3 regions of the Duganella kummerowiae genome follow, and region 2 is predicted to be linked to each of the others. Evidence: predicted binding sites of a transcription regulator. Region 2 holds the regulator's gene; each other region holds the start of a gene.

Region 1 (10,409 bases), on a different contig from region 2:
CTTGTAATTGCCCAGCTGTAGGGCGGCGCTGGCCAGGGCGAAGTGGAATTCATGGTAGTAGGGCGAGCGCTCCAGTTCGCGCAGGAACAAACGGCGCGCCTCGGCGTAGTCCTGGCGTTCCATGGCCTGCTGGCCCAGCTTGTAGAAGTAAAACGGCGGATAGGGCTCGATGCGGGCCAGCAGCTCGCGCACGGACTGCGCTTCCGGCAGCCGTCCGGCCTGCTCCAGGGTCTGGGCCAGGTTGAACAGGAAGATGGTGTTCTCGGGCGCTTGCTTGAGGGCCAGGCGCAGGGCACGCTCCGCCGCATCCAGCTCGCCGTGGCGGCGGTAGATCACGCCCAGGGTGTTGTAGGCGTTGACGAAGGCGGGATCGGCCACGATGGCCTGGCGCGCCCACCAGTAGGCCTCGTCCAGCTTGCCGTCGACCATGAACTCGGCGGCGCGGTTGTTCATGTACATGGCAATAATGGTTTTGTCCTCCACCGGCTGGGCCCGCATCCGGGCCTGCTCGGAGGCGGGGATGAAATCCACCACCAGGTACTGGTCGGCGTCGTAGCCATACCTGGAATCGCGCTGGGGCCGGCCCAGCACCAGGTTGACGTGGTTGCTGTTGAAATACAGGTCGCCGGCCCGGCTCCAGCTGTCCTCCGTCAGCACGCGCTGGAATTGCACCGTCAGGCCCAGCTCGCGCGCCATGGCGGCCGTCATGATGGCCAGCGACATGCAATTGCCCATGCGCGCCTCGAAGGTTTCGGCGGCGTTGCGGGTGACGGCGGCGTCATAGTCCAGCTTGAGCGCGCCCTTGCGGTACAGGGCGTCGAACAGGGCATGGCGCGCATCCTTGCCGTGCATGTTCTGCAGGATGTCTTCCTTGAGGTAGCGCTTCATCTCGGGACTGAGCGCGAAGATCCGGGCCGCGCCCAGCTCGCCGCTGGCCGGCTGGAAGCGCTGGTCCTCGAACAGCCCGGCGGCCGGCGTGTCCCGGGCCGGCTGGCTGGCGCAGCCGCACAGCAGGGCGGCAAGCAATAGCAGGTATTTCATTTCCGTCTCCCCGGCCCGCCGCGGCACTGGCGGCCGCGTTAAATAAAGTATGGTCGGGAGAGGGGCGGCTGTCAAACCGCAGTGCAGCGCGAACGTGGCCGCGCTTGCCTGCTCAATGGGGCGGCATGGGATGGACCGCCACCGGCTGGCCATCGGCGTCCAGGTCTTCCGCAACGCACAACTGGCCCAGGCCCAGGCTTTCCAGTGCGTCGGCCAGGTCTTCGATTTCTTCCTGGATGTCGGCCGCGATATCGAGCGGCTTGTCGGCGCTGGCCAGGGTGGCGCCGCCGGCCTGCAGCAGCACCCGCAGCGCCAGCTGGCCGCCTTCCTGCACCGGGACGATGACGGCGCTGGCCGCGGCCGCCTCCACGCCGGCCGCGGCCAGCCCCTGGTTCAGGGCCGACAGCAGCTGCAGCACGGCGTATTCGCCCAGCGCGGTATCCTTGGCGCTGAAGAACAGGTCCTGGTACAGGAAGCTGACGCGGCCCTCGGCCAGGCCCAGGCAGCGCTGCACCAGCGGCGCGTACTGTCCGGTCCACTTCTGGAAGCGCTGCAGGCGCTGCTCGAAATAGGCATCGGCCTTGGCCGGGCTGGACGGCACCTTGTAGAACGGATCGTCGCTGCGCTTGAGGGCGAAGCCGACCAGGAAGCGCAGTTCCAGCGCCGCCTCGTCCGCTGCGAAGCCGCCCGGGCCCCAGCCCGAGATGCTGCGCTCCAGGGCCGGCGCCGCCGCCAGTTTTTTCTCGGTCAGCGAACGCGCCGCGTCGTGCACCATGGCGTGCAGGCCGCTGTAGGTGATGCGGTCCATCTCGGCCAGGTCGTAGGCGTGGCCGACCAGCACCACCTTGGCCTTGGGGCCCTCCAGGCCGGCCTGCACGATGCTGTCCACCAGGGCGTCGTAGGCGTCCGGATCCTGGAAGTCGCGGGCCGGGTCCAGTCCGCCCGTGCTGTGGACGAACAGGGGAATGGCGAAGGCGTTGATCTCCATCTCGGGCGCGCCCTCGCGGCGCAGGATCACGGTGCCGGAGGCTTCCTGCAGCTGTTCGCGCAGGTAGGCGTAGGCGCCCAGGTCGTCGTAGCGGGCATGCTCGATGGCGCCGTACAGCACCTCGTCCTTTTTCTGGTTGAGCAGCTTGCGCACCAGGCGCTGGAAGTCCAGGTCCTTCTGCTGCATCTCCTCGCTCAGTTCCTCGTACTGGTCCTTTTCGGCCAGGTCCAGCGCCAGCTCGGCCAGCAGGCGGGCGTTTTCCTCATCGCGTACTTCGGGCGAGTTGGCGGATTTGCGGGGCACGGGGCGCTTGTTCTTGGGCATGGTTGCGGTGTGTTTCGGATTGATGAAAAGGGGACGGCGCGTGTCCTGCACGCGCGGCCCCGCAGGGTACAGCGTGGACGGATTACCGTTCAGTATGGAAGGCTTCGTGCAGCTCTTCCAGCAAGTCCTCGGTCTCGTCCTGGTCCAGGCCCAGGTGCTGGCAGGCCAGATCGCCGCCTTTTTCCCATTCCATGGACATGCGGCGGCCATGGTAGCGCTGTATGCCTTTCTCGGCCAGCAGCGACAACGCCACCAGCGAGCGGATCGCGTCGTCCGTATCGGGGTCGCTCAGCACGCGGTAGTCGTGATGGTGCAGGATGGCCCAGGACACGTCCGGCGACAGTCCCCAGTTGCGCGCCAGCAGACAGCCGATGGCGGCGTGGTTGGTACTGTACCGTTCATCCTCCAGCGCAGTGAACGGACGCTCTGCTTCGTCGCAGCAGGCGTTGTAGGTGGCGTCGTAGTCGGGGAAGCGGTCTAGCAGCAGCGGCACGCCGATGTCGCAGAACAGGCCGAAGGTGTGGGCGATGTCGGGCGGGGCGATGCGCAGCTTGCGCGAGGTGAATACCAGGGCCTGGGCGCGCCGCGCCGACAATTCCCAGAACAGCGACAGGTCGCGGCCGCTGCCCTCCATGGCCTGGCGCGCCAGCAGGCCGGTGAGCAGGGCGGCGCACTGGTTGATGCCGAGGAAATTGATGGCCTGCTCCACCGACTTGGCCTTGCGCGCGGCGCCGAAGAAAGGCGAGTTGGCCAGCTTGAGCAGGGCGCCGGACATGCCGACGTCGTTGCCGATGATGCGGGCAATGATGCGCGGCGACGGGTCTTCCTTGGCCAGCTCGCGCTGCAGGTCGACCAGCAGGCTGGGCCGCGGCGGAATACGGATGGAACGCATCAGGGCGTCTTCCACCTGGTTGGCTGCGGGCATGGCTGGGCTTGCTGCTGTTGTCATCTTGATTACCGGGATAGGCGCGGGCATATGCACTATAAACCAGTCGCGCCGCACATGCTGGACTGGAACCTCTCATTATCGCTTAAGTATCGCTTAAAGTCGTTCCGTGGAGCACTTTTTTTGGACCGTGTACGGCACGCCAAGCTGGCTTTTCCATTCGTCGCTACAATGTTTGCATGACGATATTGGCTGGCATCGATTTTAGCGCGTCCGCGCACGAGGTGGCGCCGCAACTGGTGGGCGCCGTGCTGTTGTTCAACGGCGTGGGCGGCCGTATCGTCGAGGTCGAGGCCTATGACCGCAGCGATCCGGCATCGCATTGCTACGGCGGCATGACGGCGCGCAATTTCTCCATGTTCGGGCCGCCGGCGCGCAGCTATGTCTACCGTTCGCATGGATTGCACTGGTGCCTCAATTTCGTGTGCCGCGAGGAGGGGCATGGCGCCGGCGTGCTGCTGCGCGCCATCGAACCGCTGCTGGGACTGGACCGCATGCGCGAGCGGCGCGCCATGGAGGATGTGCGCCTGCTGTGTTCCGGGCCGGGGCGGCTGTGCCAGGCGCTGGGCGTGACGCGCGAGCACAACAACCTGCCCCTGGATGCGCCGCCGTTCGAGCTGCTGGCGCGCGACCCGGACCAGCCGCTGGAGGTGGTGGCCGGGCCGCGCATCGGGATATCCAAGGCGGTGGAGTTGCCGTGGCGCTTCGGGCTGGCCGGCTCGCGTTACCTGAGCCGGCCGTTCCGCTGACCGGCAAGGCAGCGGGGCGGGGAGGCCTGACGAACACGGTGTCTTGCACGGCCAGGGGGCCTGGTCTTGCTGGAACCGGTGCTAAGCCCGCTTCTGGGCCGGCCGCGCATCAGGCGGCAATACGGGGCGCCGGCCGCGCAGCGGGCTGTCCGGCGCCCGCCGTTCCGGGCGGCCATCGGTCAAGGCGGGCGGCGCCGCGCGCTGCGGCGGTGGCGGCGCTTCCTCGCCCTCGAATCGGAACACCGCCACCGCCTGCGACAGATGCACGGTCTGCTCCTGCAGGCTGGCCGCCGCCGCCGCCGCCTGCTCCACCAGCGCCGCGTTCTGCTGGGTCGCATCGTCCATCTGGCCGACCGCCTGGTTGACTTCCGCGATGCCCTGGGCCTGCTCGGCGCTGGCCTGGCTGATGCGCGCGATGATCTCGTTCACCTGGCGCACCGCCGCCACGATATCGTCCATGCTGCCGCCGGCCTGCTGCACCGAGCTGCTGCCGCTGGCGATGGTGGCCACGTTGGCGTCGATCAGGATCTTGATTTCCTTGGCGGCCGCCGCCGAGCGCTGCGCCAGGGTGCGCACCTCGGCCGCCACCACCGCGAAGCCGCGACCCTGCTCGCCGGCGCGGGCCGCCTCCACGGCCGCGTTCAAGGCCAGGATATTGGTCTGGAACGAGATGCCGTCGATGACGCTGATGATGTCCACGATCTGGCGCGAGCTGTCCCGTATCGATTCCATGGTCTGCACCGCCTGGCCAACGGCGGCGCCGCCGCGCTGGGCCAGGGCCGCCGCGTCGGCTGCCAGGGTGCAGGCCTGGCGCGCGTGGCCGGCGTTCTCCTGCACCGCCTGGGTCAGGGTGGCCATGGCGCCTGCGGTCTGCTCCAGCGAGCTGGCCTGCATCTCGGTGCGGGTCGACAGGTCCATGTTGCCGCTGGCGATTTCGCGCGCCGCCACGTCGATGGAACGCACCGATTGCAGCACCGCCCGCAGGGTTTGCGTCAGCGTCGCCATGGACTGGTCCAGCAGCCGCGAGGTGTCGGCGATCTCGTCGCGCCCCTGCTGGCCGCCGCGCCGGCCCAGGCGGCCGGCCGCCAGCTCCTGCACCACCTCGGCGATGCCGCGTATGTCGCGCAGCATGCCGGAGCGCACCGCCATCGACACCAGCAGCGACAGCGCCACCGACAGCAACACCAGCACCCCCATGCTCACCCCCAGCGACTGGAACTCGGCCTTGGCGGCGGCGTGGGCCTGGGCGCTGAGCCGTTGCTCCAGCGCCTGCAGCGCCGCCAGCTGGCTGTTGAGCAGGCCGAATTGCTGCTCGGCGCGCTGCATGAAGTTGGTGGCGATGGACTGGTCGGCCTGCGCCATCTCCATGGTCTGCGCCACCGCCTGGCGGTAGGCCGCCAGCAGCGGCAGGGCGGCGTCGGCGATGCGGCGCTCGGCGGGATCGTGCGCGGCCAGGCGCGACAGCTCGCGCAAACGCGTGTCCAGCGCCGCGTGGCGCTGGCGGATACGGGCGGCCAGCTCATCCAGCCGCTCCTGGGCGAAGCTGCCGTTGACCCAGGCCAGCAGCTGGTAGATGTGGGCATGGGCGTGGCGCGCGTCGCCGGCCAGGTCGGCCGCCAGCTGCAGGCGCGTGGCGCGCACCTGCACCATGTTTTCCAGGGTGGCGTTCTGGCGCACCATGCCGTAGTAGGCGCCGGCGGCGGTCAGCATCAACAGCAGCAGCACCAGGCCGGGCGCCAGCAGCAGCTTGGGACCGATACGGAGTTTGCTCAGCATGGCGCTACTTCTTGTAAATGCCGGCTTCCAGCACCACGTCGCCCACCCGCAGGATATAGGTGGTCTTGGGCTCGATCTTGCCGCTGGTGGGATTCTTGTACTGGTAGTCTACCCAGCCGTGGCCCTTCTTCGCGGCCAGTTCGATGATGTCGCGGCGGTAGCGCTTGCCGCTGGCGTCCGGCACGTCGGTCAGGTCCTTGCCGACGATGGAGGGGTTGATGGGGTGGGCCAGCACGATGCCGGTGTTGATGTCGCGCATGTCCACGTACAGCGAACCCTGCACGAATTCCGGGTCCTTGGCGCTGAGCTTCTTCATCATCTCGTCCTTGCCGTGCGCCTTGATGTAGGCGGCGCCGCGTTCGGCCATGGCGATGGCGTCCTTCTCTGTCGGTTCGGCGGCGCCGGCCATGGCCGTGGTGGCCAATGCGGCCAGGCTGAGCAGGGCGACCGCAAGCGGGCGTTGAGCATTCATGATAGATCCTTGTCGGGAGGGAAGATGGTCCACTGTACGACGTCCATGCCCAAAGGAAATTGAGCAAACGCAAGAGCTGGCGGCCACGCGAGGCCCCGGCATGTTGTTGCATCAAGGACTTATTCTTAAAAGAAATCTTTCCCTGAGTCACTTGATTTTGGGCAATTCGACAGGTGGCGAGGGGCCTAGCATGGACTCACCATCCAACCCACCGAGGAGTCCACCATGTCCACCGTCACCCCGCTGGCCGCGCAGGCCGTCAAGTTCAAGCCCTACACCCGTCAAACCATCAGCCAGGCGCGCCAATGGGCCTGGATGCCGCCCGAGCTGCAGGAAGCGGTGCAGGTGGTGTCCCATGTGCTGCCGTTCCGCGTCAATGAGTATGTGCTGGAACGCCTTATAGAGTGGGGCAACATCCCAGACGATCCGATCTTCCGCCTGACCTTCCCGCACCGCGACATGCTGCGCCCGGACGACTATGCCGCTCTGCGCCATCTGGTGCTGGAGCGGCCCGATCCCGAGGCCCTGCAGCAGCTGGTGCGGCGCATCCGCCTGCACATGAATCCCCACCCGGCCGGCCAGCTGACCCATAACGTGCCGCAGCTGGACGGCGTCCCGCTGCCCGGCCTGCAGCACAAGTACAAGGAGACCGTGCTGTTCTTCCCCAGCTCGGGCCAGACCTGCCACGCCTATTGCACCTTCTGCTTCCGCTGGCCGCAGTTCGTCGGCATGGAGGAGCTCAAGTTCGACGCCAGCGAGACCAGCCAGCTGGCCGCCTACCTCAAGCAGCACACCGAAGTGACCGATGTGCTCATTACCGGCGGCGATCCGCTGATCATGAACACGCGCTCGCTGGCGGCCTTCATCGAGCCGCTGCTGGCGCCGGAGCTGGCCCACATCCAGAACATCCGCCTGGGCACCAAGTCGGTGGCCTACTGGCCGCAGCGCTTCGTCACCGACCGCGACGCCGACGACCTGCTGCGCTTGTTCGGGAAGGTGGTCGCCAGCGGCAAGAACCTGGCCGTGATGGGACACTACAACCACGCCGCCGAGCTGCGCCCCGAGATTGCCCAGCGCGCCGTGCAGCGTATCGTCGGCAGCGGCGCCACCTTGCGCATGCAGGGGCCGCTGATACGCCACATCAACGAAGACCCGCGCAGCTGGGCCGAGCTGTGGCAGACCGGGGTGCGCCTGGGCGCCATCCCTTACTACATGTTCGTCGAGCGCGACACCGGCCCGCATGAATATTTCCGCCTGCCGCTGGCGCGCGCCCACCAGGTATTCAAGGAGGCTTACCAGATGGTGTCCGGCCTGGCGCGCACCGTGCGCGGCCCATCCATGAGCGCCTTCCCGGGCAAGGTGATGATAGACGGCGTGACCGAGATCCACGGCGAAAAGGTGTTCGCCCTGCAGTTCCTGCAGGCCCGCAATCCGGACTGGGTGCGGCGTCCCTTCTACGCCCGCTACGACGAGCAGGCGGCCTGGCTGGACGACCTCAAGCCGGCTTTCGGGCAGCGGGAGTTCTTCTTCGAGCGCGAGGGCGGCAGCCTCCAGGCGCCGGCCGACCATGGCGTAGCACCGCGCGGCAAGGTGATCCCGCTGCTGCCGGCGCGCCAGGCCGCCGCCGCCCACTGCGCCTCGCACGGCAATGCGGCCTAGGTGACGCCATGGCGCCCCGCAATGCTGAATCGCTGCCGCCGCTGGCCTCCCCCGCGGCGCGGCCCCTGTCCGGCACGGCCTTGTTCCTGCTGGTGTTCCTGCCCTATGCCTTGGGCCACTACCTGTCCACCCTGGTGCGCAGCGTGAACGCGGTGCTGGCGCCGCAGCTGACGGCGGCGCTGGCCCTGACGCCCGGCGAGCTGGGCCTGCTGACCAGCGCCTTCTTCCTGGCCTTCGCCGTGGCCCAGCTGCCGGTCGGGCTGTCGCTGGACCGCTGGGGACCGCGCACGGTGCAGCTATCCCTGCTGCTGGTGGCGGCGGTGGGCGCGCTGGCCTTTTCCGGCGGCCGCAGCTTCGCCGAGCTGGTATGTGCACGCGCCATCATGGGCCTGGGCCTGGGCGGCTGCTTCATGTCGGCCGTGAAAGCGCTGTCGACCTGGATCGCGCCGGCGCGGCTGCCGTCCATGCACGGCTACCTGATCGCGGCCGGTGGCCTGGGTTCGGCCAGCGCCACCCTGCCGGTGCAGGCGGCGCTGCAGCACACCGACTGGCGCGGCCTGTTCGTGGCGCTGGCCGTGGCCACCGCCGCCGCCGCCTTGCTGATACGTGCGCTGACCCCGGCCTCGCCGCGGCGCGAACCGCTGCCGGTGACCTGGGCCGGACTGGTGGAGGTCTACCGCCATCCCGTGTTCCGCCGCGCGGCGTTGCTGGTGCTGCCGGCGCACGCCGTGTTTTTTGGCCTGCAGGGCCTGTGGCTGGGGCGCTGGCTGAGCGACGTGGGCGGCTACAGCGAACCGCAGGTGGCCTATCTGCTGTACCTGGGCATGGCGGCCATCATCTTCGGCGCCATCGCGGTCGGCATGCTGACGGAGCGGGCGGCGCGCCGGGGCATACCGGCCATGCGGGTGGCAGCCGTGGGCATCGCCTTGTTCGTGGCGGTCCAACTGGCCATGATGGGAGGCCTAGCCCCCGGCGCCGGGCTGCTGTCGGTGCTGTTCACGCTGCTGGGCACCATTACCGGCATCGAGTACGCCATCGTGGCCCAGGGCATGCCGAAGGAAATGACGGGACGCGCCTCCACCTGTCTGAACCTGCTGATCTTCGCCGGCGCATTCGCCGTGCAGGCGGGCTTCGGCCAGGTGCTGGAATGCTGGCGGCCCTCACCGGGCAACCACTATCCGGCCCAGGCCTACCAGCTGGCGTTCGGCCTGTGCGCGCTGCTGCAGCTGCCCGGCCTGGCGCACTATTTGCTGCGTCAGAGACAGGAGACGATCCGGTAGAATAGGCCGCATGTTCCCCTACCGGACCATGCGATGACTGACTCTCACTCGGCATTTGGCGCGCTGCCCCAGGAGTGGCGCGACTGGATCACGGACAACCTGGCGCGCGGCTGCAATCCCCTGGAAATGGCCAACAGCATGGCGCGCGCGGGGCAGCACAGCATGGCGCTGGCGCGCGCCGCCATCGCCGAGGGCGTGCGCCTGCGCACCGGCGCCATGCCCTTGTTTGCGCCGCCGCAGGATGTGCCGCGCATAGACACCAGCGCCAACACCGTGCTGGCGCTGGACCGCCAGGTCGAGCTGCTGTTCGTGCTGCGCCAGCCGCAGGTGATCCTGCTGGGCAATGTGCTGAGCATGGAAGAGTGCGACGCCATCGTGGCCCATTGCGGCGACCGCTACACGCGCTCCACCGTGACCGGCGAGGCCGACGGCTCCAGCGTGGTGCACGAGGGCCGCACCAGCGAGATGGCTTTTATCTCGCGCGGCGAAGCGGAGGTGGCCGAGCGCATCGAACAGCGCCTGGCGGCGCTGGCCAACTGGCCGGCCGAATGCGGCGAACCGTTCCAGCTGCAGAAGTACGGTCCCACCCAGGAATACCGTCCGCACTACGACTGGCTCAATCCCGACACGCCCGGCCATCGCGGCCATTTGCAGCGCGGCGGCCAGCGTCTGGCGACCTTCATCCTGTATCTCAGCGACGTGGAGCAGGGCGGCGGCACGCTGTTCCCGCAGCTCGGGCTGGAAGTCTATCCGCGCAAGGGCAACGCCTTGTTCTTCCTCAACACGGACAGCGACCACCAGCCCGACGCCCGCACCCTGCACGGCGGCAGCCCGGTGATAAAGGGCACCAAGATCATCGCCAACAAATGGCTGCGGCAGGGGCGCTACGCCTGAAGCCGTCCGGGCCCTCGGTTACAATCGGGATTTTCAAGGTAACCGAAGGAGCAGTATGAGACTCGTGCGCTATGGCCGTCCCGGCAAAGAGAAACCAGGCCTGATCGATGAAGAAGGCCGCTTGCGCGACCTGTCCGGCGTGATCGCCGACATCGGTCCCGAACAGCTGGCGCCCAAGGCCCTGCGCAAGCTGGCGAAGATTCCGCACGCCGAGCTGCCGCTGGTGCGCGGCAATCCACGCTTCGGCGTGCCGCTGTCCGGGGTTGGCAAATTCATCGGC
Region 2 (10,409 bases):
CTGCGCGCCGACGCCCAGGCTACCGTGGACCACTTCCACGCGCTGGGAAAAACCGTGGTGCTGCTGAGCGGCGACGATGACCAGCTGACCAGGCGCCTGGCCGCGCAGCTGGGCATCCTGCACGCCAGCGGCGGCAACCTGCCGCAGCACAAGCTGGACTACGTGCGCGCCCTGCAGGCACAAGGCGCGGTGGTGGCGATGGCCGGCGACGGCATCAACGACGCCGCCGTGCTGAGCGCAGCCGATGTGTCCTTCGCCATGGGCAGCGGCGCCGCACTGGCCCAAGCCCATGCCGACGCGGTGCTGCTGTCCGGCCGCATAGGCTCGCTGGCCGACGCCTCGCAGGCAGCGCGCGCCACCATGCGCGTGATACGCCAGAACCTGGCCTGGGCCACCGTCTACAACCTCGCCGCCATCCCGGCCGCCGCCATGGGCTATCTGAACCCGTGGTGGTCCGGGGTCGGCATGGCGCTCAGTTCCGCCGTCGTGGTGCTCAACGCGCTGCGCCTGCGGCGATAAGGATCACACATGGAAGCCCTGTATTTGCTGGTGCCGCTCAGCGTGCTGCTGGTGTTTGGCGCAATCTGGCTTTTTTTTAAAGCCTCCGACGGCGGCCAGTTCGAGGACCTGGAAGGCCCCGCGCTGCGCGTGCTGCAGGACGACGACAAACCCTGATTTGTTCAATACCTGTTCTACCTGTTTTGATCCATATCAAAGTTTTTTGAGGTTCAAACCCGTAACCTTTGATGTACATCATCAAAGAGTTCTAGGGAGAACATCAAGTGGATCAAGCAACGCACTACAACTACAAGATCGTGAAGCAATTCGCGATCGCGACCGTAGTCTGGGGCATAGTCGGGATGCTGGTGGGCGTGATCATCGCCGCCCAGCTGGCCTGGCCGGCGCTGAACCTGGACATACCCTGGCTGACCTATGGCCGTTTGCGCCCGCTGCACACCAACGCGGTGATTTTCGCGTTCGGCATCTGCGGCCTGTTCGCCACCTCCTACTACGTGGTGCAGCGCACCTGCCAGGTGCGGCTGTTTTCCGACAAGCTGGCCGCCTTCACCTTCTGGGGCTGGCAGGCCGTGATCCTGTCGGCCGTGGTGACCCTGCCCATGGGCCTCACGCGCGGCAAGGAATACGCGGAACTGGAATGGCCCATCACCATCCTGATCGCGGTGGTGTGGATCGCCTACGCCATCGTGTTCTTCGGCACCATCATCAAGCGCAAGGTGCAGCACATCTACGTGGCCAACTGGTTCTTCGGCGGCTACATCCTGGCCGTGACCCTGCTGCACGTGGTGAACGGCGCCAGCATGCCGGTCAGCGCCTTCAAGTCCTACTCGGCCTATTCGGGCGTGCAGGACGCCATGATCCAGTGGTGGTACGGCCATAACGCGGTGGGCTTCATCCTGACCGCCGGCTACCTGGGCATGGTGTACTACTTCATCCCGAAACAGGCCGAGCGCCCGGTGTATTCCTACCGCTTGTCCATCGTGCACTTCTGGGCCCTGATCTTCACCTACATGTGGGCCGGCCCGCACCACCTGCACTACACCGCGCTGCCCGACTGGACCCAGTCGCTGGGCATGGTGTTCTCCCTGATCCTGCTGGCGCCGTCCTGGGGCGGCATGATCAACGGCATCATGACCCTGTCCGGCGCCTGGCACAAGCTGCGCACCGATCCGATCCTGAAGTTCATGATCGTCTCGCTGTCGTTCTACGGCATGGCCACTTTCGAGGGCCCGATGATGTCGATCAAGACCGTCAACTCGCTGTCGCACTACACCGACTGGGGCATCGCCCACGTGCACGGTGGCGCCCTGGGCTGGGTCGGCTTCATCACCATGGGTTCCATCTACTACCTGCTGCCGCGCCTGGTCGGCCGCAAGGACATGTACAGCTCGCGCCTGGTCGACCTGCACTTCTGGGTGGCCACCATCGGCATCGTGCTGTACATCGCCGCCATGTGGATCGCCGGCGTCATGCAGGGCCTGATGTGGCGCGCCGTGAACCCGGACGGCACCCTGACCTACACCTTCGTGGAATCGGTCAAGGCCACCTATCCCTACTACGTGGTGCGCTTCGGCGGCGGCCTGCTGTACCTGAGCGGCATGTGCCTGATGGGCTACAACGCCTGGATGACCCTGCGTAACCGCGAGACCGCCACGGCCGCCATCCCGGCCCTGGTACACGCCTGAACCTACGGAGCTAGCAATGAAGTTTTCACATGCCTGGATCGAGAAAAACCCCTGGCTGCTGATCGCCCTGGTGACCCTGGTGGTCAGCGTGGGCGGCGCGGTCGAGATCATCCCGCTGTTCTTCCAGAAGTCGACCACCGAGCCGGTGGCCGGCCTCAAGCCCTACAGCCCGCTGCGCCTGGCGGGACGCGACATCTACATCCGCGAGGGCTGCTACAACTGCCACTCGCAGATGATACGGCCGTTCCGCGCCGAGACCGAGCGCTATGGCCACTACTCGGTGGCAGGCGAATTCGTCTACGACCGCCCGTTCCAGTGGGGCTCCAAGCGCACCGGTCCCGACCTGGCGCGCGTGGGCGGCCGCTACTCCGACGAGTGGCACCGCACCCACCTGCACAACCCGCGCGACGTGGTGCCGGAATCGAACATGCCGTCCTATCCGTGGCTGGCCAAGACCAGCCTCAAGCCGGAGGAGATCGCGCCCAAGATGCGCGCCCTGCGCACCCTGGGCCATCCCTACACGGATGCCGAGATAGCGGCCGCCCCGGCCGAACTCAAGGACAAGACGGAAGAAGACGCCCTGGTGGCCTACCTGCAAGGCCTGGGCACCCTGATCAAAGCGAGGAACTGAGATGGCTATCGAGAATGTGTTTGACCAGGCCAGCAGCGTGATGACGGTGATCTCGTTCATCACGTTCGCCGGCATCCTGTGGTGGACCTGGACGCGGCGCGAGGCCGACCTGGCCACCGCCGCCCAGCTGCCGTTTGCCGACGATGAGGAGGACCGCCATGTCTGACTTCACCAGCGGCTTCTGGAATATCTACATCCTGGTGCTGACCCTGCTGGGCGTGTTCGGCTGCGCCATCCTGCTGTACACCCAGTCGAAGACCAAGCTTGCTCCCGGCCAGCCCAGCGACGGCACCACCGGCCACGTGTGGGACGAGGACCTGAAGGAACTGAACACCCCCATGCCGCGCTGGTGGATGTGGCTGTTCTACATCACCATCGTGTTCGGCCTGGCCTATCTGTTCCTGTACCCCGGCCTGGGCGACTACGCCGGCAAGCTGGGCTGGAAGTCCTCGGGCCAGTACCAGGCCGAGCTGAAACAGGCCGAGGCCGACTACGGCCCGCTGTTCGCCCAGTACCAGAAGCAGGACTTGCGCGCCGTGGCAGCCGATCCCAAGGCCCACGCCATGGGCGAACGCCTGTTTCTGACCTATTGCGCGCAGTGCCACGGCTCTGATGCGCGCGGCAACAAGGGCTTCCCCAACCTGACCGACAAGGACTGGCTGTATGGCGGCGATCCGGAAACCATCAAGACCACCATCCTGCACGGCCGCAACGGCGTGATGCCGTCCATGGCCGCCGCCCTGGGTTCCGACCAGGACGTGGAAAACGTGGCCAACTACGTGCTCAGCCTGTCGGGCTCGACCGCCGATCCCATCAAGGCCGTATTCGGCAAGGGCAAGTTCGGCGCCTGCATGGCCTGCCATGGCGCCGACGCGCATGGCAACCAGGCCCTGGGCGCGCCCAACCTGACCGACAAGATCTGGCTGTATGGCGGCAGCGCCGAGACCATCATGGAAACCATCCGCAAGGGCCGCAACAACACCATGCCCGCCTTCCAGGACTTCCTGGGTGATGGCAAGGTGCACGTGCTGGCCGCCTACGTGTGGAGCCTGTCGAACGACCCGGCCAAGGCAGTTGCACCGGCCGCACCGGCCGCCGCCCCGGCCACCACCCAGCAGTAACAGCAGGAAGGCAAGACCATGAACGCCCCGCAAGTCATCCACATGTACGCCGCGCGCGAGGAAATCTACCCGCGCGAGGTCAGCGGCCGCTACGCGCGACTGCGCTGGGTGTTCGTCTGGCTCACCCAGCTGGCCTTCTACGGCACGCCCTGGCTGATGTGGAACCAGCGCCAGGCCATGCTGTTCGACCTCGGCACGCGCAAGTTCTACCTGTTCGGACTGGTGCTGTGGCCGCAGGACTTCATCTACCTGGCGGCCCTGCTCATCATCTGCGCCTACCTGCTGTTCATGGCCACCGCCATCGCCGGCAGGGTATGGTGCGGGTTTGCCTGCCCGCAGACGGTGTACACCGAGATCTTCCTCTGGATAGAGCGCAAGATCGAAGGCAAGCGCAGCGCCCGCATGGCGCTGGACCGGCAGGGGCCCTCGCTCAACAAATATGCCCGCAAGAGCGCCAAGCACCTGGCCTGGGGCGCGCTGGCGCTGTGGACCGGCTTCACCTTTGTTGGCTACTTCACCCCCATCCACAAGCTGGCGCAGCAAGCCATGACCCTGGACTTCGGTCCCTGGGAATGGTTCTGGGTGCTGTTCTACGGCTTCGCCACCTACGGCAACGCGGGCTGGATGCGCGAGCAGGTGTGCAAGTACATGTGCCCCTACGCGCGCTTCCAGAGCTCGATGTTCGACCAGGACACCCTGATCATCAGCTACGACGCCGCCCGTGGCGAACCGCGCGGCAAGCTGTCGAAAACCGCCAACGGCAACGGCGGCTCCTGCATCGATTGCACCATGTGCGTACAGGTGTGCCCGACCGGGATCGACATCCGCAACGGCCTGCAGTACGAATGCATAGGCTGCGCCGCCTGCGTCGACGCCTGCGACAGCGTGATGGACAAGATCGCCCAGCCGCGCGGCCTGATACGCTACAGCACCGACCGCGCCCTGGCCGAGCACGACGGCGGCACGGCGGCCCAGCTGCGCGCCCACCTGCTGCGCCCGCGCGTGTTGATCTATGGCGGCATCCTGCTGGCCCTGGTGGCCACGGTGGGCACCACGCTGGCGCTGCGCACCCCGCTCAAGCTGGACGTGCTGCGCGACCGCGGCACCCTGGGCCGCGAAGTCGAGGACGGCATGATAGAGAACGTGTACAGGCTGCAGATCATGAACACCAGCGAGCAGGCCCACACCTACCGCATCCGCGTCAGCGGCGTGCCCACCCTGGCCCAGGTGACGGCCGACACCGTGACCGTGGGCGCCACCGAAACCCTGGCCCATCCGATCCGCCTGCGCACCGCGCACGGCGCCGGCCAGCCGGGGTCCAACAAGATCGATATCGAACTGACCGCCGTGGACGATCCATCCCTGCATGTGAAGGAACATGCGGTGTTCATGGTGCCGCGCTGAAGGAGTGATGATGCAAGCCGCAATCCCGAGTCCGAATCCTGCGCCCTGGTGGCGCCACCGCTGGCCCTGGCTGCTGATGGCCGGCCCCTTCATCGTGGCCGTGGCCGCCAGCTACACGGGCTGGCTGGCCTACCAGGGCCAGGATGCGCTGGTGGTGGGCGACTACTACAAGCAGGGCAAGGCCATCAACCAGGACCTGCGGCGCGACCGCGCGGCAGCCGGCCTGGGACTGGCCATGGAAGTGGAATACGATCCCTCGACCAGCGAGCTGCGCGGGCGCATCAGCAGCCGCAGCCAGGCCACCCGGCCGGCCGCCGTGCTGCTGCACCTGTCGCACGCGACCCTGCCGGAAAAGGATATCCGCCTCATGCTCAAGCCCGACGCGGACGGCGCCTTCCACGTGGCGCTGCCCATGCTGGAGCGCAGCCGCTGGGTGGTGCTGGCGGAAGGAGAACAGCGCGACTGGCGCCTGGCCGGCGCCTGGCAGTGGCCGGCGCAGCGTTCGGTGACGCTAAGGGCCGACGCGGAGTAGGTTTTGAACCTGTTTCAAAATCAGGGCCAGGCGCTGGCCAAGGCCGGGGCGGCGAAGACAGTGCGCCTGCACGGCGAGGAGCTGCAACGACGCCATGTTCGGTTTGAAACAGGTTCTATGCGCAGGTCTCGGTGCCGGCCGTGATGGCCTTGAGGGTAGGCAGGTTGAGCAGCTCGATCTCGCGGTTGCTGACCCGCACCAAGCCCTCTTTCTTGAACCTGGACAGCAAACGGCTGATGCTCTCTATGGTCAAGCCCAGGTAGTTGCCGATTTCCTCGCGCGACATGCGCAGCTGGAAGGTGTGCGGCGAATAGCCGCGCGCCTCGTAGCGCGAGGACAGGTTGACCAGGAAGGCGGCAAAGCGCTGGGTGGCCTGCATATTCCCCAGCAACAGCATGACACTTTGCTCGCGCGTGATTTCCTGGCTCATCATGCGATGGAAATGGCGCAGCAGGGTGGGCATGTCGGCCAGCAGCTGCTGCAGACTGCCGAACGGGATTTCGCACACCTCGCTGTCCTCCAGCGCAATGGCGTTGCATAAATGGCGGTCGGCGCTGATGGCGTCCATGCCCAGCAGCTCGCCGGCCATCTGGAAGCCGGTGATCTGCTCCAGCCCCTCCTGGTTGACCTGGTAGGTCTTGAAATGTCCCAGCCGCACCGCATACAGGTTGGCGAAGCCGTCGCCGATACGGAACAGGGTGCCGCCGCGCGCCACCTTGCGGCGGCGGCCGATGATCTGGTCCAGGCGGTCCATGTCGGCCGTGTCCAGGCCCATGGGCAGGCACAGCTGGTGCATGCTGCAGGTGGCGCAGCGCGCGCGCAGCGCATCGATCGAGGTGGCGGGCAGGGTCAGGGGGGGAAGTTCGCGTATCATCCAGGCAGTGTAGCGCATCCGCCCCCATTTGGTGCGATTTCGCACTGAACCATTCAGGTATCCGAGGCTGTGCGACAACGCCCACAGTGCAGTGCCTGCTCCTTGCCAATCCCGCCCATTGCGGGGAAAATCCCTAGCAATATGGCAATTCCTCCGATCGCCCCGACCCCGCTTGCAAGGAAGACATGAAGCCTCTCGGCATCAAAGCCAAGGTCGCGCTGGCCACCAGCATTACCTCCATCCTGATGATCGCCCTCGTTACCGTGGTGCAAATGCAACGGATGCAGGACGACTTCACGCGGGTGCTGTTCGCCCAGCAGACGGCGCTGATCAACCGCACTGCCGAGGAGCTGGACGACAAGCTGCTGATGCTGCTCGACATCATCGCGGTCTCGGCCCGCAACCAGCCGCTGGCCATCGCTGCCGATCCCGAGCGCCTGCGCGACTACTACCGCGACCGCGCCGTGCTGGCCCTGTTCGACGACCTGCTGGTGCTCAACCCGGCCGGCGACGTGATCGCCGATCTGCCGGTGGTGCCGGGCCGCACCCAGGTCAACGCGTCCGACCGCGCCTATTTCAAGAAGGTCATGCAAACCCGCAAGCCCATGATCACCGAACCGGTGATCGGCAAGACCAACAAGCAGCCCATCGTGCAGATGATCGCACCGGTGCTGGACGACAACGGCGAAGTGCGCTGCCTGCTGATGGGCGTACTGCGCCTCTACAAGGACAACCTGCTGGGCCATTTGCGCACCGCCAAGGTGGGCCGCAGCGGCTACTACTTCGCCCTGACCCGCGGCCAGCCCTCGCTGTACGTGCTGCATCCGGACACCAGCCGCCTGCTGCAGCCGCGCCAGCCCAACGCCAATCCGGCCACCACGCGCGCCCTGGATGACGGCTTCGAGGGTTCCATGCTGGGCACCACCAGCAACGGCACCCGCGCCCTGAACAGCTACAAGCAGCTGCAAGCGGTGGACTGGCTGCTGGCCGCCTCGCTGCCCATGGAGGAAGCGTTCGAGCCCTTCAACGGCGTGCTGTACCGCCTGCTGGCCTGGAGCGCCGCGGCCTCGCTGCTGTCGGCCGCCGTGATCGGCTGGCTGACGCTGCGCCTGATGGCGCCGCTGGTGCGCCTGCGCGACGCCATTGCCGTGCTGCGCAGCGACGCCCGCCGCTTCACGCCGCTGCCAGTGCGGACCGAGGACGAGGTCGGCCAGCTGACGGCCGCCTTCAACAGCCTGATGCACGAGCGCCTGTCGGCCGACGCCCGCCTGCAAAGCCTGATCGAGTTCGCCCCCAACGCCATCGTGGTGGTGGGCGTGGACGGCCGCATCGAAACCTTCAACCGCCAGGCCGAGCGCTATTTCGGCTATCAACGCGAGGAAGTGCTGGGCCAGCCGCTGGAAGTACTGGTGCCGGAGCGCCTGCGCAGCCTGCACCAGCGCCACCGCACCCAGTTCTTCGCCGAGCGCCTCAGCGCCGAACCGTCGCGCATGGGGCCGGGCCAGGATTTATATGGCCTGCGGCGCGACGGCAGCGAATTCCCGATCGAGGTCAACCTCAGCGCGGTGCGCACCGACCAGGGCACCAAGGTACTGGCCGTGGTGTCCGACATCACCGAACGGCACCGCCTGCGGCTGGAGCTGGAGGCGCGCGCCGTCGAGCTGGAGCAGGAGCGCGACCGCGCCGAGGCCGCCAACCGCGCCAAGAGCGAGTTCGTGGCCAACATGAGCCACGAAATCCGCACGCCCATGAACGCCGTGCTGGGCATGGTCTACCTGCTGGGCAATACCGACCTCAGCGCGCAGCAACGCAAGTACCTGAGCATGGTGCGGGTCTCGGGCCAGTCGCTGCTGGGCATCCTCAACGACGTGCTGGACTTCTCCAAGATCGAGGCGCGCCACATGGAACTGTCGCCGGTGGAGTTCGCGCTGGAGGAAGTGATGAACTCGCTGGCCACCACCATGACCATGAACGCCGGCGACAAGGAACTGGAATTGGCCATCGCGGTCGACGCCGGGGTGCCGCGCATGCTGCGCGGCGACTCGCTGCGGCTGCAGCAAATCCTGGTCAACCTGGCCGGCAACGCCATCAAGTTCACCGAGCAGGGCGAGGTGGTGGTCAGCGTGTCGCTGGCGCGCCAGGACGGCGATCGCGCCTTGCTGCGCTTCGAGGTGCGCGACACCGGCATCGGCATCACCGAGCAGCAACAGGCCCAGCTGTTCAACGCCTTCTCCCAGGGCGACCAGAGCATCACGCGGCGCTTCGGCGGCACCGGCCTGGGCCTGGCCATCACCAAGCGCCTGATCGAGCTGATGGGCGGCCAGATCGCGGTCGACAGCCGTGCCGGGCAAGGCACCACCTTCTGGTTCAGCCTGCCATTCGAGGTGCTGCCCGAGCCAGCCGGCGAGAAACGCAAGCCCGACCTGGGCGCGCTGCGCCTGCTGGTGGCCGACGACAACCGCACCAGCCGCGAGCTGATCAGCAAGCTGATACGGGCCTGGGGCTGGCAGGCTGACGAGGTCGATTCCGGCGCCGCCGCCCTGCAGCGCTACCGCCAGAGCCGCCACGGCGGCCAGCCCTACGATGTCGTGCTGGCCGACTGGCACATGCCGGGCATGAACGGGCTGGCCACGGCCAAGGGCATACGCGAGGAGGCCGAGGGCCAGAAACAGCCCATCGTGGTGATGGTCAACGCCTTCGCGCGCGACCGCCTGGAGGAGATTTCCAGCGCACCCGAGGCCGACGTGGTGCTGGTCAAGCCGATCACCAGCTCCAGCCTGTTCGACGCCCTGCACCAGGCCCTGGCGGCCCAGGCCGACGGCGAACCGGCGCCACTGGAGCAGGGCATTGCCGGCCGCCTGGACGGCGTGCATGTGCTGCTGGTGGAAGACAACCTGCTGAACCAGGCGGTGGCGCGCGGCATCCTGGAGCACGCCGGCGCCACGCTGGAGGTGGCCGGCGACGGCCAGCAGGCGGTGGACATGATGCGCGCCGGCGCCGGGCGCTACGACCTGGTGCTGATGGACATGCAGATGCCGGTCATGGACGGCTTCACCGCCACCCGCATCCTGCGCCAGGAGTTGGGCCTGGCGCTGCCCATCATCGCCATGACGGCCGGGGTGCTGGATTCCGAGCGCAGCCGCAGCATGGAGGCCGGCATCAGCGATTTCATCCCCAAGCCCATCGAGGTCGAGCACATGCTGGCAGTGATCGCGCGCCACCTGCCGCCCCGGCCCGCCGCCACCACGGAGGCAACCGAGGCCGCGCCGGCGCCCGATCCCGGAGCGTTCAGCATGGACAGCCTGATAAAGGTCATGGGCCGCGATCCCAAGGGCCGCGGCGTGATGGTGAAAATGGTGCGCGCCGCGCTGGAAGCCGGCATGGCGCCGGTGGAACAGGCCGGCCAAGCCCTGCGCGAAGGGCGCCTGCACGACGCGGCCAAGCTGTTCCACGGCCTGCGCGGTGCGGTCGGCGTGCTGGGCGCCAAGCGCCTGATCCAGGCCACCATCGCCGCCGAAGCCGCCATCAACGAAGGCCGCGAAGAGGAAGCCGGGCAGCACTACCTGGACGTCAAGGCCGAGCTGGAACTCACCCTGGCCCAGGCCGCAGCCTGGCTGCGCCAGCAAGGTGAGTGAGCCGGGTG
Region 3 (10,409 bases), on a different contig from region 2:
GACCTATCTGCCGGCCGGCGCGGAATGGTACGATTTCTGGACCCACCAGCGCTACGCCGGCGGCGCAACGGCGCGCCGCCAGGTGCCGCTCGATATCATTCCGCTCTACGTGCGGGCCGGCGCCATCGTCCCCATGGGGCCGGTGGTGCAATATGCCACCGAGCAGCCCGGCGCAGACCTGGAACTGCGCATCTATCCCGGCGCGGATGGCAAGTTCACCGTCTATGAGGACGACAACGAGACCTACCGCTACGAGAAAGGACAACGCGCCACCTACGATCTGACCTGGAACGATGCGCGGCGCACCCTGGACATCAGCGCCCGCAAGGGCAGCTATCCCGGCCTGGTCAAGACGCGCAGGCTGAACATCGTCCTGGCCGGGGCGGACAACGCCACCGGCTTGCAGCCTGCCGCGGCAAGCCGCTCGGTGCTCTACAGCGGAAAAAAACTGTCGATTACCATCCCTTAGGAAGCGGGCCGCCGCCATGACGAACGGGCCGCTGCCATGACGTACGGGCCGCTGCCCTCAGCGGCCCAGTATCCGTGGCCGTGGCAGCGCTTGCAGCAGCCGCGCCAGCGCCTGGCGGCCCAGTTCCGTCACCGGCACGTCGATGGCATCCAGCGTGTTCTTGACCAGCAGGCCCAGTTCCGTATCGCCCTCCATGGACAGGCGGCGCGCAAAGAACAGGGTGTCCGGGTCCTGCTCGCGCCGCGCCAGGGCGATGAAGTCGCGCGCGCAGGCGCCGATTTCCAGGTCCGGCGCGCCGCCGCCGGCCAGCGCCGCGAAGCTGTCGCCGCGCCATTGAAAATCGAACACGGCGCCGGCGTCGGCGACGCGCACCCGTACGTGGCGGCCCTGCAGCCCGGCGCGCACGTCCTGCGGCAGATGCGGCCGCAGCACCAGGTTCAGGGCCGCCACGCACAGCAGCGACCCTGGATACGCCGGCAGGCGCCGGCCCAGCGCTGCCAGCAAGGGCGGCAGCGGATGCGCCGCCCGCGGCGCATCATGCAGCACGGGATTCATGCAGCCTCCCTGCGCTGTTCCAGCCCGGGCCGGCCATGCCAATAGCCATTGCAGGCGCCGGCCGGCAGCAGCGGCGCCATGTCACGCGCCACGGCGGCGCCCTGCGCCTCGCCGCGCCGCACGCTGTCGAAGGCGGCGATTACCTCGTCCATGTGGCGCGACTGCGGACTGAGCCTGACCACGTCCACGCCCAGTTCGTGCATCTCGTGCAGTTCGGCGATCAGGTTGTAGACCAGCGCCGACTGGCTCTGTATGCCGTTCAGCACCAGGAAGGCTTCTTTCTCGCGGGTGTGCATCACCAGCCCATCCGGATGGTCGAGGCAGCTGAAGCGGCAGTCGTCCTTGGGCAGGTTGCGGTTGCGCGCCGTGAAGCAGCGCGCCGAGAAGGCCAGCGGCATGCGGCCATACCCGAACACCTCGGTTTCCATCCCCTGCGGCCGCGCCGCCTGCATGTGGCGCAGGCCGGCGCTGCCCATCTCCAGCGGCATCACCCAGCGCTGCGCGCCCAGCTCGCGCAGCAGCGACAGGGTGCCGGGATTGTAGACGTTCAGGTGCGGCCCGGCGATGAACGGCGCCTGCCCGGTGAGCAGGTTGACCGCGCCCATGTCGTTGGCCTCCACCGTGTAGCGGCCGTTGGCGGCCAGGCGGCGCAGCGCGCCGACGTCCGAGCTCGATTCGATCAAGGCCAGCGTGGACACCACCACCTGCTTGCCCTGCGCCTCCAGCAGCGTGGCCAGCGCCAGCCAGTCGGCCGCGCGCAGCTCGTGGCGGCGCGAGCAGACCGTCTCGCCCAGGTAGACGATGTCCACCGGCGACTCGCCTATCTTCTCGTAGAAGTCCATGACCTGCGCGCGCGGCCAGTAATACAGCAGCGGCCCCAGGGAGAGTTTCATCATATGTGCTCCAGTGTTCATTTCCAGGCCCGGTGATAGGCGCCCAGGGTGTGCTGCTGGCCTTCCGCCAGCGTGTTCAGTTCCGCCATCCAGGCCGGCTGCACGGCGTATTCGGCCGGCTGCGCGGCGCAGCGGTCCAGCGCCTCGCGCCATACCCGCGTGACCTGGGCCACGTAGGCCGGGCTGCGCTGGCGTCCTTCTATCTTCACCGCGCGCACGCCCATTTGCAGCAGTTGCGGCAGCAATTCCAGCGTATTCAGGCTGGTGGGTTCCTCGACCGCATAATAGGTTTCGTCACCGACCTCGAAGCGGCCCTTGCACAGGGTCGGATAGCTGGCGTGTTCCTTGTGCGAGTAGCGGTCTATCATGACGCCGTTCAGGCGCGCCACCAGGCCGTCGCCGCCCTGCTGCCAGCGCACCGCCTTGGCCGGCGAGCACACCCCGTGGGTATTGGGCGATTCGCCGGTGACATAGGACGACAGCGCGCAGCGCCCTTCCACCATCACGCACAGGCTGCCGAAGCCGAATACCTCGATCTCGACCTCGGTGTGCTTGACCACGTGCTCGACCTGGGCCAGCGACAGCACGCGCGGCAGCACGGCGCGGGCGATGCCGAAGCGGTCGCGGTAGAAGTTGATGGCTTCCGCATTGGTGGCCGAACCTTGCACCGACAAGTGCAGGCGCAGTTCCGGATGGCGCTCGGACGCATGGCGCATCAGGCCGGGATCGGCCAGGATCACGGCGTCCACTCCTGCCGACGCGGCGCGGTCGATGGCGGCGCGCCACAGGTCGCTGGTGTCGGGCTGCGGATAGGTGTTCAGCGCCAGCAGCACCTTGCGGCCGCGCTGGTGGGCGTAGGCGATGCCTTGCGCGATGGCGGCGTCGTCGAAATTCAGGCCGGCGAAATTGCGGGCGTTGGTGGCGTCGCGGAAGCCGAGGTAGACACAGTCGGCGCCCAGGTCGATGGCGGACTTCAAGGCCGGCAGGCTGCCGGCCGGGCACACCAGCTCCATCGGCCGCACCGGTGGGGACTGGGGAATAGCGGCAAGATTCATGTGACCCTTCGTAAAACAATGGCGGACGAACTGTATCGCGTCGTCAAGCCGGAAATCCTTGATGTGAATCAAAGAATTTTCGGTTAAGCCGGTGGGACAATGCTCGCAGTTAACAAAAAGGAGTACCGCCATGCATACCATCACCGCTTATCTGGACCAGGATCACAGGCGCTGCGACGAGCAGTACGCGCTGGCCGTCGCCAGTGTCGCGGGTGGCGACTGGGAGCGGGCCGGCGCCGACTTTGCCGCCTTCCTGGCCATGTTCGGCCTGCACCTGGAACGCGAGGAGCGCGTGCTGTTTCCGCGCCTGGACCGCGCCATGGGCAATGCCTACGGCCCCACCGCCGTGATGCGCGCCGAGCACGGCCACATGCGCGGCATCCTGGAAGACATGCGCGACGCCATTGCCTGCCGCGAGGGCGATGAATTCTTCGACCTCGCCGATTCCCTGCGCGTGCTGATGGGCCAGCACAACCTGAAGGAGGAAAACATCCTCTATCCGCAGGCCGACCGCGTGCTGCAGCAGCAGGCCGGGGCCATCGTGGCCGAGATGCGCGAGCTGGGCCAGGCTGCCGAGGAGAACCTGGCATGAGCATGCTGATGGAAGCCGTCACGCGCGAGCTGGACGTGGGCGGGCTGGAACCGCCCGAACCCATGGTGCGCATCCTGGACACGCTGCTGGACCTGCCGCCGCACCAAGGTCTGCGCGTGCTGATCGACCGCGAACCGGTGCCGCTGTACCGCGTGCTGCAGCGCCACGGCTACGCCTGGCGCTGCACGCCGCTGGGACGGCGCTATGAAGTGCTGATCTGGCCGGAGGCCGACGGCGGCGCCGATGCAGCCCTTTGACGCCCCCCGGCGCGCGCTGTCCTTCGACGCCAACCCGTCGCTGTCGCTGCCGCTGCGCTACTTCCTCAGCGCCCCGCTGTTCGCGGCCCTTGCCTTTGCCTTCCTGGCCTGGCACGGCGAGGCGGCCCTGCTGACGCGCTGGTCGCCGCTGACCCTGGCGGTGGTGCACCTGATGGTGCTGGGCTGCCTGAGCATGGCCATGACCGGCGCCCTGCTGCAGATCCTGCCGGTGGCGGCCGGCCTGGCCGTGCCGCGCGTGGCGCTGGTGGGTAAGGCCACCCACATCGGCCTGTGCCTGGGCAGCCTGCTGCTGGCCGCCGCCTTCTGGCAGGGGAGCCCGCTGCTGTTCCAGCTGGCGCTGGCGCCGCTGCTGGCGGCCTTGCTGCTGTTCCTGGGCGCCTGCACGGTCGGCATGTGGCGCCGCCATCTGGACGGCTCCGGTCCCATGATGGCAGGGGTGCGGCTGGCGCTGGCCGCGCTGCTGGTGACCGTGACGCTGGGCGGCCTGCTGGCGCGCGCCTTCGGCTGGCCCGGCGCCGGCGCCCTGCCGCTGCAGCGCCTGACGGACTTGCACGCCATGTGGGGTTTGCTGGGCTGGGTGGGACTGCTGGTGATCGCGGTGGCCTTCCAGGTCGTGCCCATGTTCATGCTGACCCAGTCCTACCCCAGGTGGATGACGGGCAGCTACAGCACCACCCTATTCCTGCTGCTGGTGGCGGCCTCGCTGTCCAGCGGCCTGACGGGGCCGGGACTGTGGTTCCACCAGGCCAGCCTGGTGCTGCTGGCGGCCGGCCATGCGCTGTTCGGCGCCACCACGCTCCATCTGCTGGCGCGCCGTGCGCGCCCCAAGGCCGATCCCACCACGCTGTACTGGCGCACCGCGATGGCCAGCCTGCTGGCGGCCCTGGCGCTGTGGCTGTGCACTGAAGGGCACGAGGCCGCGCCGCTGGCCCTGGGCGTGCTGCTGATCGCCGGCTTCGCGCTGTCCGCCATCAATGGCATGCTGTACAAGATCGTACCCTTCCTGGTCTGGTACCACCTGCACGAGCGGATACCGCCCAACGCTGTCAAGCTGCCCGGCGTGAACAAGATCATACCCGAGCGGTACGCACGCTGGCAGTTTGGCGCGCACCTGGCCGCCCTGCTGCTGTTGCTGGGCGCCTGCCTGCGCCCGGCCTGGCTGGCGCGGCCCGCCGCCGCCCTGATGTGCGCCGCCTGCCTCGGCATGGCGTACAACCTGTGTGCGGCGGCACGCCTGTACTGGCGCCTGCACCGCACACCCCATCCCGTTTTATCCGTAACCACCTCATCATGATTACCACTACCGCATTCGATATGGACGCCTGCATGGAGCAGGTGCGCCCGCGCCTGAGCACCATGCTGACGCTGATGCTCAGCGAAGCCCTGGCGCTGGGCCAGAAGACACTATGGCTGGGCACCGTGATCGCCCTGACGGAGCCGCTCGGCTTCCAGGAGCGCGCCATCCGCACCGCCCTGTTCCGCCTCGCCGAGCACGACATGCTGCGCGTCGAACGCCATGGCCGCCGCAGCCTGTGCATGCTGGCCCCGGCCAAGGCCGCCGCGCTGGTGGCGGCCCGGCACCGCCTCAACATCCCGCCCGAGCGCGGCTTCAACGAAGACTGGACCATCCTGGTGCACAGCGGCGGCATCGGCTCCGTCCATTACGCGGCGGCGCGCAAGCGCCTGCTGGCCCTGGAGTATTGCCAGCTGGCGCCCAACCTGCTGGCGCGTCCGGCCAGCTACCGCACCCCGGCGCCATCGGCCATGCCGGCCGGCGAGGAACATGGCCTGGCGCTGTTCGACGTCAGCGGCCCGCAACTGGCCAACGCCGTGCGCCAGCCCTTGTTCGGGCAGGCCGAGTGCGACCTGGAGGCCGCCGTCACCGGGTACCGCGCTTTCCTGGCGCGCTTCGAGCCACTGCTGCCCTTGCTGCCGCTACAGGGCCGGCGCGGCGCCATCAGCGACGAACAGGCGTGCATGCTGCGCCTGCTGGTGATCGACAGCTACCAGCACTGCCGCGCCGCCGATCCACTGCTGCCCAGGGATTTGCTGCCGCCCAGCTGGCCGGCCATGGCGGCCTACCAGGCCTACCTCGCCATTTACAACGGCTGCGCGGCCCAGTCGCGCCGCCACATCCTCAAGCAGATGGCGCTGTCGTCGCCCTGCCTGTCCGCCGACACCGGCGCGCGCCGCCCTGCGGCGCCCCAGTCCGCCCACTACATGACCGCATAAGGAAACACCGTAACATGAAACGCATGCCCGAAGACCTGTACGACGGCCCGATATTCCGCATCACCATCAACAAGGAGCGCCGCGTGCACCGCCTGATGGACGAGGGCGACGAAAAGCGCCGCACGCCAAAAATCGCCGTGCGGCGCGATCCCATGGTGGAAGCGCTGTTTGGTCCGGCCCGCCCGGTGGCGAATAGCCGCAGCTAGCCTCAGCGCAGCCGGATGAACGGCATCACATCGATATGCTTGCCGGCCTTGCTGTCCTCGTAGTGGGGTTCCTGCACCTGGACCAGGCCATCCTCGGCCATGGCCAGCACGTCGCGCACCTCTTCCTGGAATTCCTCCAGCGAGCGGGCGGAGGCCAGTTCGACCGAGGCGGCGGCGCCGATGGGCAGCGATTCGTAGGCGGCGCGGGCGCGGGAGGTGGTAGCTTGCGGATTGCTCATGATAGGGCTCCTGATGAGAGGTGGATACTATTCCGCCATTGAACCATCGCTGGCCCTGCGCGATTATGCGGTACCTAACATTAGCCCGTCAGGCCTGGGTTATCATGTGCGCTCGTAACAGAAAGCAATCATGAGCGCAAACGACAGCCCTCCCGTCCGCCCGGCGCCTCCCGCGCTGTCAGCCGATCCGCACCAGCGCCTCGGCAAGCCGGATGGCGGCTGGCGCGCGCAGCTGTACGCCATCATCTTCGAATCGGACACGCCCAAGGGCCGCGCCTTCGACCTGGCCCTGATCGGCGCCATCCTGATGAGCGTACTGGTGGTGGTACTGGACACCGTGCAGGCCGTGACCTCCGCCTACGGATCGTGGCTGGCGGCCGCCGAGTGGTTTTTCACGGTCCTGTTCACCATCGAGTACGCGGCGCGCTGCCTGTGCGTCAAGCGCCCCGCCGTGTATGCGCGCAGCTTCTTCGGCGTGATCGACCTGCTGTCCATCCTGCCCAACTACGTGGCCCTGTTCATTCCGGGCGCGCACGTGGTGCTGGGGGTGCGCATCCTGCGCCTGCTGCGCATCTTCCGCATCCTGAAGCTGACCCTGTACATCCAGGAGTACAGCATGCTGGGCGATGCCCTCATGGCCAGCCGCCGCAAGATCTTCGTGTTCCTGTCGGTGGTGTTCCTGATCGTGTTCCTGCTGGGGACCGTGATGTACGTGGTCGAGGGCCCGGCCAACGGCTACACCAGCATCCCCACCGCCGTCTACTGGGCCATCTCCACCATGACCACAGTGGGCTTCGGCGACCTGGTGCCCAAAACCGATATCGGGCGCGCCATCGCATCCTGCATGATGCTGCTGGGCTGGGGCATACTGGCCGTCCCGACCGGCATCATCAGCTCGGAGATCACGCACCGGCGCGGCCTGCAGGCGCTGGCCTGCCCCGGCTGCGGCCAGGGCAGCCACGAGGCCGCAGCCCGTTTCTGCAAGCACTGCGGCACCGCGCTGCGCTGAAACCGTGCGTGCGAGGTGCATGCGAGGTGCATGCTATACTGCGCCGCATGGCCCGCCGCATCGTCTTCATGCTGATCACCCTACTCGCGCTGCAGTTCAGCTGGAGCGTGGTGGCGGCGTATTGCACGCACGAGACGGGGCGCGCGGCCCAGCACCTGGGCCATCATCCGGATACCAACGCGGCCGACGACGTCGCCGCATCGGACCCGGACCAGGCCCCGGACAAGACCTCGGCGCATACGCATTGCAGCTCGTGCGCGCATGGCGCGCTGTCCATGGCCGGCATGGCCGCCATCGTCCATCCCCGGCTGGCCGAGGCGGCGCCCACCGCCACCGGCATGATCCCCTCCCCCTACACCACCGCACCGCCCGAACGCCCCCAGTGGACCGCCGCCGCCTGACGCCGGCGACTGGTCTTCTCTAGCACACAGCGCCGGATTTCTTCGTCCTTCACTTTCGGAGTCATCCATGCCATCCAGACTTTTCGTCATGGGTGCGGCAGTGCTATGCGCACAGCTGCTGCCCATGGCCGCATTATCCGCAGACACCTTGACGCTGGAGCAGGCCATCGCCAGGACCATGGCGGCCAGTCCCCAGCTGCGTTCGGCCGCGCTGGGCGTGGCCATTGCCGACGGCGCGCGCCAGCAGGCCGCGCTGCGGCCCAATCCCGAGCTGTCCCTCCTGCGCGAGGGCATGCGGGACGCCACCCGCACCGAAACCATACAACTGAGCCAGGCGCTGGAACTTGGCGGCCAGCGCGCCGCCCGCATTGCGCTGGCCGAGCGCGAACAGGAACTGGCGCGCGGCCAGGCCGGTGTGACGCGCGCCGAGTTGCGGGCCGGCGTCACCGCCGCCTACCTGGACGCGCTGACCGCCCAGGAGCATGTGTCGCTGGCGCAGGAAGCGCTGGCCCTGGCCGGCAAGGCCAGCGGTGCGGCCGCCCGCCGCGTCGCGGCCGGCAAGATATCGCCGCTGGAACAGACCCGCTCCACGGTGGCGGAAGCCGGGGCGCGCCTGGAACTGTCGCAGGCTCGGGCCGACGCCGCGCTGGCGCGGCGCCGCCTGGCCGCGTACTGGGGCGCGGCAGCGCCGGAGGACAGCGCGCTGGTCACGCCGGACATGGAACCGGCGCCCATGCCCAGCCTGGAGCAACTGCAGGCCAGTCTGGAAGCTTCGCCGCAGCTGCGCCGCAGCCGCACGCAGGTCGCGCGCGAGGAAGCACAGGCCGCCCTGTCGCGGGCCGAACGCGTGCCCGTCCTGACGCTCACCATCGGCAGCAAGCGCGATAGCCAGGCCGGGCTCACGCAGGCCGTGGTCGGCCTCTCCATGCCGCTGCCGCTGTTCGACCGCAAACAGGGCGAGCTGCTGTCCGCCCTGCGCCGGGTGGAACAGGCGAGGAGCGAGGCCGACTCGGCCCGGCTGGAGACCAGCCTGGCCGTGGCCGACGCCCACCAGCGCGCCACGCTGGCGCAGGAACAGCTGCGCGCCATGCGCGACGACATCCTGCCCGCCGCGCACAGCGCCTACCACGCGGCCGTCACCGGCTTCGAACTGGGCAAATTCGGCTTCATCGAAGTGCTGGACGCGCAGCGCACGCTGTTCCAGAGCCGCGCCCAGTACCTGGCCGCGCTCTCCGCCCGCTATCGCGCCCTGGCCGACCTGCAGCGCTACAGCGCCGACAACGACACAGGAAACCAACCATGAAAATGAATCAACGCACAGCAGTCATGCTGATCGTGCTGGCCGGCGCGCTGCTGGCCGCCGCCATCCTGAGCTGGAAAAAAACGCCTGCCGACGCGCCCCAGGCGCAGGAGCAGGAACAAACGCAGCACGCCGGAGACGGCGTGATCGCCATGAGCGCGCAACAGTTGCAGGGCGCCGGCATCACCCTGGCCACGGCCGGACCGGCCACCATCACCGAACAACTGCAGCTCCCCGGTGAGGTGCGCTTCAACGACGACCTGACCGCCCACATCGTGCCGCGCACGCCGGGCGTGGCGGTCTCGGTGGCGGCCGACCTGGGCCAGCACGTCAACAAGGGACAGGTGCTGGCCGTGATTTCCAGCACCGAGCTGGCCGACCTGCGCAGCGCCTCGCTGGCGGCGCAGAAGCGGCTGGCGCTGGCGCAGAGCACCTATCAGCGCGAAAAGAAGCTGTGGGAGGACAAGATCTCCGCCGAGCAGGATTACCTGCAGGCGCAGACGGCGCTGCGCGAGGCCGAGATCGCGGCGCAGACGGCGCGCGCCAAGCTGGCCGCGCTGGGCGCCGCCGAGTCCGAAACGGCGCTCAGCCGCTACGTGCTGCGCGCCCCCTTTGACGGCGTGGTGGTGGAAAAGCATATCGCCCAGGGCGAGGCGGTCAAGGAGGACGCCAATGTGTTCCTGCTGTCCGACCTGTCCAGCGTCTGGGTGGAGATCAACGTGACGGCGCGCGACCTGGAGAGCGTGCGCGTGGGCCAGGCCATGGACATCACTTCCGGCGCAGGCGGCGCCAGCGCGACCGGTACGGTCAGCTACGTCGGCAGCCTGCTGGGCGAGCAGACCCGCAGCGCCAAGGCGCGCGTGGTGATCGCCAATCCGCGGATGGCCTGGCGCCCCGGCCTGTTCGTCACCGCCAGCACCGCGCGCGGCGCACGCAGCGTGCCGGTGGCCGTCGCCGCCGAGGCCGTGCATACCGTCGAGGGCGCAAGCGTGGTGTACCTGAAGGTGGAGCGGGGATTCAGGGCGCAGCCGGTCCAGACCGGCGCCAGCGATGGCAAGCTGACCGAGATCACCGCAGGCCTGCCGGCAGGGGCCCGCTACGCGGCGGCCGGCAGCTTCGTGCTCAAGGCCGAACAGGGCAAGGACAGCGCCGGCCATGAGCACTGACGGGGAGCGCGGCC

Evidence for each region. Region 2 encodes FNR, which switches genes on or off when oxygen is low (the NO sensors DNR and NnrR bind a similar motif). Its sites were predicted from a motif close to TTGATNNNNATCAA; they were not measured.
Region 1: a site for FNR is predicted at 6,448-6,461, ahead of ACLB1G_RS16220 (KamA family radical SAM protein). Genes of this name have one in related genera too.
Region 3: a site for FNR is predicted at 3,031-3,044, ahead of ACLB1G_RS05015 (hemerythrin domain-containing protein). Genes of this name have one in related genera too.

The regions. Positions count from the first base shown of each region.
Region 1 covers NZ_JBKFEH010000011.1:36,936-47,344, forward strand. The annotation lists gene ACLB1G_RS16190 (tetratricopeptide repeat protein) at 1-1,041, opposite strand, end outside; gene ACLB1G_RS16195 (hypothetical protein) at 1,154-2,332, opposite strand; gene ACLB1G_RS16200 (HDOD domain-containing protein) at 2,436-3,302, opposite strand; gene ACLB1G_RS16205 (DNA-3-methyladenine glycosylase) at 3,479-4,048, shown strand; gene ACLB1G_RS16210 (methyl-accepting chemotaxis protein) at 4,130-5,824, opposite strand; gene ACLB1G_RS16215 (cache domain-containing protein) at 5,829-6,296, opposite strand; gene ACLB1G_RS16220 (KamA family radical SAM protein) at 6,522-7,955, shown strand; gene ACLB1G_RS16225 (MFS transporter) at 7,964-9,235, shown strand; gene ACLB1G_RS16230 (2OG-Fe(II) oxygenase) at 9,269-10,129, shown strand; gene ACLB1G_RS16235 (fumarylacetoacetate hydrolase family protein) at 10,185-10,409, shown strand, end outside.
Region 2 covers NZ_JBKFEH010000008.1:714,768-725,176, forward strand. The annotation lists gene ACLB1G_RS11015 (heavy metal translocating P-type ATPase) at 1-519, shown strand, start outside; gene ccoS (cbb3-type cytochrome oxidase assembly protein CcoS) at 529-675, shown strand; gene ccoN (cytochrome-c oxidase, cbb3-type subunit I) at 783-2,204, shown strand; gene ccoO (cytochrome-c oxidase, cbb3-type subunit II) at 2,221-2,835, shown strand; gene ACLB1G_RS11035 (cbb3-type cytochrome oxidase subunit 3) at 2,837-3,001, shown strand; gene ccoP (cytochrome-c oxidase, cbb3-type subunit III) at 2,994-3,956, shown strand; gene ccoG (cytochrome c oxidase accessory protein CcoG) at 3,975-5,360, shown strand; gene ACLB1G_RS11050 (FixH family protein) at 5,371-5,892, shown strand; gene fnr (fumarate/nitrate reduction transcriptional regulator Fnr) at 6,008-6,766, opposite strand; gene ACLB1G_RS11060 (response regulator) at 6,952-10,401, shown strand.
Region 3 covers NZ_JBKFEH010000005.1:63,452-73,860, reverse strand. The annotation lists gene ACLB1G_RS05035 (glycoside hydrolase family 31 protein) at 1-469, shown strand, start outside; gene ubiT (ubiquinone anaerobic biosynthesis accessory factor UbiT) at 527-1,024, opposite strand; gene ACLB1G_RS05025 (U32 family peptidase) at 1,021-1,920, opposite strand; gene ubiU (ubiquinone anaerobic biosynthesis protein UbiU) at 1,935-2,972, opposite strand; gene ACLB1G_RS05015 (hemerythrin domain-containing protein) at 3,103-3,564, shown strand; gene ACLB1G_RS05010 (DUF2249 domain-containing protein) at 3,561-3,821, shown strand; gene ACLB1G_RS05005 (permease) at 3,808-5,136, shown strand; gene ACLB1G_RS05000 (PaaX family transcriptional regulator C-terminal domain-containing protein) at 5,133-6,074, shown strand; gene ACLB1G_RS04995 (hypothetical protein) at 6,089-6,280, shown strand; gene ACLB1G_RS04990 (hypothetical protein) at 6,283-6,519, opposite strand; gene ACLB1G_RS04985 (ion transporter) at 6,650-7,528, shown strand; gene ACLB1G_RS04980 (hypothetical protein) at 7,597-7,929, shown strand; gene ACLB1G_RS04975 (TolC family protein) at 7,997-9,232, shown strand; gene ACLB1G_RS04970 (efflux RND transporter periplasmic adaptor subunit) at 9,229-10,395, shown strand.